DNA from 2 places in the Diaphorobacter sp. LI3 genome. Region 1 is predicted to be linked to the other one. Evidence: riboswitches for the same ligand, from Rfam matches in the RefSeq annotation. Region 1 holds a riboswitch; the other holds the start of a gene.
What was found. A riboswitch is a leader RNA that binds a small molecule or an ion and turns the genes downstream of it on or off. The one in region 1 is predicted to bind S-adenosylhomocysteine.
Positions count from the first base shown of each region.

Region 2: it holds a riboswitch for S-adenosylhomocysteine, as region 1 does, so the genes downstream of both, metH (methionine synthase) here and ahcY (adenosylhomocysteinase) in region 1, are expected to answer to the same signal.

Region 1 covers NZ_CP094346.1:3,731,299-3,734,557, forward strand. Annotated here, with positions in the region: gene ahcY (adenosylhomocysteinase) at 1-1,172, opposite strand, end outside; S-adenosyl-L-homocysteine riboswitch at 1,239-1,320, opposite strand; gene MRB47_RS17445 (peptide chain release factor 3) at 1,459-3,087, shown strand; gene MRB47_RS17450 (acyltransferase family protein) at 3,097-3,259, shown strand, end outside.
Region 2 covers NZ_CP094346.1:185,376-188,634, reverse strand. Annotated here, with positions in the region: gene metH (methionine synthase) at 1-1,409, opposite strand, end outside; S-adenosyl-L-homocysteine riboswitch at 1,440-1,561, opposite strand; gene MRB47_RS00860 (sigma-54 interaction domain-containing protein) at 1,728-3,080, opposite strand.

The sequences.
Region 1 (3,259 bases):
CCCAGGTTCACCAGGCGGCCCTTGGCCAGCAGGATGATGCGCTTGCCGTCCGGGAAGATCACGTGGTCCACCTGGGGCTTGATCTCTTCCCACTGGCAGTGCTCTTCGAGCTTGGCGACCTGGATCTCGTTGTCGAAGTGGCCGATGTTGCACACGATGGCCTGGTCCTTCATCGCTTTCATGTGCTCGAAGGTGATGACGTCGCGGTTGCCCGTGGTGGTCACGAAGATGTCGGCCTTGTCGGCGGCCCACTCCATGGTCACGACCTTGAAGCCTTCCATGGCAGCCTGCAGGGCGTTGATGGGGTCGATCTCGGTCACCCACACCTGGGCGCTCAGGGCGCGCAGCGCCTGGGCCGAGCCCTTGCCCACGTCGCCATAGCCCGCCACCACGGCCACCTTGCCGGCGATCATCACGTCGGTGGCGCGCTTGATGCCGTCCACCAGCGACTCGCGGCAGCCGTACAGGTTGTCGAACTTGCTCTTGGTCACCGAATCGTTCACGTTGATCGCACGGAACAGTAGCGTGCCCTTGGCCGACATTTCCTTGAGGCGGTGCACGCCGGTGGTGGTCTCTTCGGTCACGCCGATGATCTGGGCGCTCTTGCGGCTGTACCAGGTGCTGTCCTCGGCCAGCTTGGCCTTGATGGCGGCGAACAGGATGCGCTCTTCCTCGCTGCCGGGGTGGGCCAGCACGGAAGCGTCCTTCTCGGCGCGCTTGCCCAGGTGCATCAGCAGCGTGGCGTCGCCGCCGTCGTCCAGGATCATGTTCGGGCCTTCGCCCTCGCTGCCCTTGGGGCCGAAGTCGAAGATGCGGTGGGTGTAGTCCCAGTAGTCCACCAGGGTCTCGCCCTTGATGGCGAACACCGGCGTGCCGGTGGCGGCAATGGCGGCGGCGGCGTGATCCTGGGTGGAGAAGATGTTGCACGAGGCCCAGCGCACGTCGGCGCCCAGGGCCTTGAGCGTCTCGATCAGCACGGCCGTCTGGATGGTCATGTGCAGCGAGCCCGTGATGCGCGCGCCCTTCAGGGGCTGCTTGGCCGCGAATTCCTCGCGAATGGCCATCAGGCCGGGCATCTCGGTCTCGGCGATGCGGATTTCCTTGCGGCCCCAGTCGGCCAGGGAGATATCGGCAATCGCGGAGTCGGCTGGGGACTTGAGAACAGCGCTCATGGTGGTTTCCTTGATGGGTATCTGAAAAAACCGCGCCTGGGGGATGGGGCTCACCGCACCGCAAGGCGTGGGTGAGCGTCGTTGCTGGGTATGACTTCCGAGCCTCGCGCCCCGCCGTGCTGGGGACGCTGCAACGCTCCTCGGAAAGTGCAAGATTATACCGGTGCCCCCGCACCACGCGCCGCGCCGTAGAATCCCCGCCCAATGCCAGGGCGCTCCCGCAGGGTGCGCCCGCCTCTTCTCGCACCGGCCGTCGCGCACCGCGCGGCCCTCACCCAGAATCACTGTGTCGTACGCCCCAGAAACCCGGCGCCGCCGGACTTTTGCCATCATCTCCCACCCCGACGCCGGCAAGACCACGCTGACGGAAAAGCTGCTGCTGTTCTCCGGCGCCATCCAGATCGCCGGCGCCGTGAAGGGCCGCAAGGCCAGCCGCCACGCCACCTCCGACTGGATGGAAATCGAGAAGCAGCGCGGTATTTCGGTGGCGTCGAGCGTGATGCAGATGAGCTACCGCGACCACGTCATCAACCTGCTGGACACGCCGGGCCACAAGGACTTCTCGGAAGACACCTACCGCGTGCTCACGGCCGTCGATTCGGCCCTGATGGTGATCGACGCGGCCAACGGCGTGGAGGCGCAGACGCGCCGCCTGATCGAGGTCTGCCGCCAGCGCGACACGCCCATCATCACCTTCGTCAACAAGATGGACCGCGAGGTCCGCGACCCGCTCGACATCCTCGACGAGGTCGAGCGCGAGCTGGGCATGCCCTGCTGCCCCATCACCTGGCCCGTGGGCCAGGGCAAGAGCTTCGGCGGCATCATCAACCTGCGCACGCAAAGCATGACGGTCTTCCAGCCCGGCAGCGAAAAGCGCCCGCAGGACTTCGAGGTCATTCCGCTGGCCGATGCCGACAAGCTGCGCGCGCGCTTCGGTCAGGCCTTTGACGACGCACTGGAAAGCATGGAGCTGGCGCAAGGCGCCTCGGCGCCCTGGGACCATGAAGCCTTCCTGGCCGGCAAGCTCACACCGGTGTTTTTCGGCTCGGGCGTGAACAACTTCGGCGTGATGGAAGTGCTGGATGCGGTGGTGGACATGTCGCCCCCGCCCGGCCCGCGCAAGAGCTCGCTCATCGTCAACAAGCAGCCGGTGGAAAAAACCGTACTGCCCGAGGACGAGGGCTTTTCGGGCGTGGTGTTCAAGGTGCAGGCCAACATGGACGCCAACCACCGCGACCGCATCGCCTTCGTGCGCGTGGCCAGCGGCAAGTACACGCCCGGCATGAAGCTCAAGGTGCAGCGCACCGCCAAGGAACTGCGCCCCACCAGCGTGGTCACCTTCATGAGCCAGCGCCGCGAGGCGGTGGAAGAGGCCTACGCCGGCGACATCATCGGTTTCACCACGCACGGCGGCGTGCAGCTGGGCGACACCATCACCGACGGCGCCAACCTGCAATTCACCGGCCTGCCCTTCTTCGCCCCCGAAATGTTCATGACCGTGGTGCTGAAGAACCCGCTGCGCACCAAGCAACTACAGCAGGGCCTGATGCAACTGGGCGAGGAAGGCGCCATCCAGGTCTTCAAGCCCGAGGCCGGCGGCAACATGCTGCTGGGTGCCGTGGGCCAGCTGCAGTTCGAAGTGGTGCAACACCGTCTGAACACCGAATACGACTGCGACATCCGTCTGGAAGCCTGCCAGTACACGGGAGCCCGCTGGATCACCGCCGACACGCCGGCCGAACTGCGCGAGTTCGAGAACGCCTACCCCATGCGCATGGCGCGCGATGCGGCGGACACGCTGGCCTATCTGTGCACGAGCCCATATGACGTACGGCTGGCGCAGGAGCGGTTCCCAAAGATTCATTTCCATCCGCTGCGAGAGCATGCGGGGCTGGCGTTGCAAACGAGTGGTTGAGCATAAGCAATGACAGCGACCAAGACCGCACACCTGCCCAACAACTTCGACTTCATACGGATCGTGGCTGCGTCCATGGTCTTGCTGAGCCACCACTTTGCCTTAACCGGGCAGGCAGAGCCCTCATTCTTCGGACTTTATAGCTTGGGGGGGCTTGCGGTGGCGATTTTTT
Region 2 (3,259 bases), 640 kb from region 1:
ATGACCTCGAAGTTGTTGCACTGCAGGACGACGGTCACGATGTTCTTGCCGATGTCATGCACGTCGCCCTTCACGGTGGCGATGACGATCTTGCCCTTGCTGGACACATCCAGGCCGGCGACTTCCTGCTGGCGCTTTTCTTCCTCGATGTAAGGGATCAGGTGGGCCACGGCCTGCTTCATCACGCGGGCGCTCTTGACCACCTGCGGCAGGAACATCTTGCCCGCGCCGAACAGGTCGCCCACGATGTTCATGCCGTCCATCAGCGGACCTTCGATCACGTGCAGCGGGCGGCCACCGCCTTGCACCACGATCTGCTGGTAGGCCTCCTCGGTGTCTTCGACGATGAAGTCGGTGATGCCGTGCACCAGCGCGTGCGACAGGCGCTCGCCCACGGGTTTGGGCGCGTCGGGGGTGCCGCGCCATTCGAGCTTCTTGCCCTCGTCCTTGGCCGCGCCCTTGGCGGCCTCGGCGATCTCCAGCAGGCGTTCGGCCGCGTCGGGGCGGCGGTTCAACACCACGTCTTCCACACGCTCGCGCAGCTCGGGGTCGAGGTCGTCGTAGACGCCGACCATGCCCGCGTTGACGATGCCCATTTCCATGCCGGCCTTGATGGCGTGGTACAGGAACACGGTGTGGATCGCCTCGCGCACCGGCTCGTTGCCGCGGAAGCTGAACGACACGTTGGACACGCCGCCCGACACCTTGGCACCCGGCAGATGCTGCTTGATCCAGCGCACGGCCTCGATGAAATCGACCGCGTAGTTGGCGTGCTCTTCGATGCCCGTGGCGATGGCGAAGATGTTCGGGTCGAAGATGATGTCTTCGGGTGGAAAACCGACCTCGTCCACCAGGATGCGGTAGGCGCGCTCGCAGATCTCGATCTTGCGCTGGTAGCTGTCAGCCTGGCCCTGCTCGTCGAAGGCCATGACCACGGCAGCGGCGCCGTAGCGCTTGATGAGCTTGGCCTCGTGCTTGAACTTCTCCACGCCTTCCTTGAGGCTGATGGAGTTGACGATGCCCTTGCCCTGCAGGCAGCGCAGGCCAGCCTCGATCACCTCCCACTTGGAGGAGTCGACCATCACCGGCACCCGGGCGATGTCGGGCTCGGAGGCGATGAGGTTCAGAAAGCGCACCATCGCGGCCTTGCTGTCCAGCATGGCCTCGTCCATGTTCACGTCGATGATCTGCGCGCCGTTTTCCACCTGCTGGCGCGCCACCGACAGTGCCTGCTCGTACTGGTCGTTCAGAATCATGCGCGCGAACGCCTTGGAGCCGGTGACGTTGGTGCGCTCGCCCACGTTGACGAACAAGCTCCCCTCGCCGATGAACACGGGCTCCAGCCCCGACAGGCGCATGGGCGGCACGGCGTGCGAAGGGACGGAAGATGCGGGGGCGGACGACGGCATGGGGCTCACCTGGATAACAAGAACAGACACATCAGGTGAGCGCCGTTGGTACACGCACGGCTGCATGCCGCGGTGGGCCCGAGCCTGACGCCGCCACGCGCGAGCCGCCTGTGCGGCCCCGGCCGGCGGGCGCTGCAGCGCTCCTCGGGAAAGCGTCGAATTCTACGCGGCCCACCTTTGGGGGGCAGGCATATGGATATACCCCCACGTGCACTGTGCGCCCAGAACATGGCCCCTACACGGGCCGGTGGTTGGTTCAAGTAAAAACAGACCGCAAGCCAATCACAGCAATCGCTGACAGCTATCAAACAAGGAGCATCAGCCCTGCTCCCGTAACAGTCGCAGCTTGCGGTACAGCGTGCGCGTGCTGACCCCCAGGGCGCGCGCCAATTCGCGACGCGACGCGGCCCCCCCCGCCAGCGCCGCGCGCAGCGCCTCGGATTCGATGTCACGCAGGGTGGCGTGATCGGGCTGCTGCGCAGCGCGGGCCGGCGCCGCCGCGGGCGCATCGAACGAGAGCGCGCGCTCGATCGTATGGGCGGTCACCACCGCGCCGTCGGTCAGCAGCGCGGCACGTTCCAGCACGTTGCGCAGCTCGCGTACGTTGCCGGGGAAGGGGTGCTGCGCCAGCCGGCGCAGCGCCGCGGGCGCAAGCACCAGGCCCCGCCCCCCGGCCACGCGCTGCAGGAGCGATTCCGCCAGCAGCGGAATGTCCTGCGGGCGTTCGCGCAGCGCGGGCAGCTGGATGGGAAAGGTGCTCAGGCGGTAGTACAGGTCCTGGCGAAACCGCCCCTCGCGCACCATGGCGCGCAGGTCGCGGTGGGTGGCCGCCACCAGGCGGATGTCCGCGCGGCGCAGCTCGGTGTGGCCCACGCGGCGGTAGGTGCCGCTTTCCAGCAAACGCAGCAGCTTGACCTGCATGGTGAGCGGGATGTCGCCCACCTCGTCCAGGAACAGCGTGCCGCCGTGCGCCGCCTCCACCAGGCCGGCGCGTGCGGCATGGGCGCCGGTGAAGGCGCCACGCTCGTGGCCGAACAGTTCGCTCTCGAACAGCGTCTCGGGCAGGCTGGCGCAGTCCACCACCACCAGCGGCCGCCCCGCGCGCGGGCTGGCCTCGTGCACGGCGCGCGCGGCCAGCTCCTTGCCCGTGCCCGACTCGCCCAGCAGCAGCACGCTGGCCTGCGACGGGCCCACGCGCGCGATCAGCTCCAGCACGGCCTGGAACGCGGGCGCGCGCCCGATCATGCCCAGCGCGCCCGGCTGCCCCTGGGCAATGCGCAGCGGCTCCATCTTCTCCAGAAAGTACTGGGGCTGGCCCGCCTCGTCGCGCAGCGGCACCAGTTCGATCTGCACATATTCCTCGCCCGCCGGGGTGTGGTGCAGGTGCAGCACGCGCTCGCGCTGGCCACTGAAGAGCGAGCGCGCCAGCGGGCAGGTCTCGCCCGCCTGGTCGCACGGCACGGGCGAATGGTGCGAGACCGCATGGCAGGTGCGCCCCACCACCGGCGCGCCCTGGCCGAACTGGCGACGGTAGGCGCCGTTGGCGGCCACGATGCGGTAGCCGCGGTCGAACAGGATGTGCGGCTCGGGCAGCCCCTCCAGCCAGGAGGCGAGCAGCGCGGTCTGCGCCACCTGCGCCGGGGTGGGGGAAAGATCAGGGATGTCGGCCATGGTGACATATGGTGTCACAAATGGCATGCATTGGCAGTGTTTCTGCCGTCCACCATGGCAGCGCTGACTCCTTGGGTGGATGCAAGCCTTTGTTCCACATGGAGATTTCGCACGGAGTGCCGCGCAGCCAGGCTGGCACGGCTCTTGAGTCAGGACAAGCAAGCGCGCGGCCCCTTGGC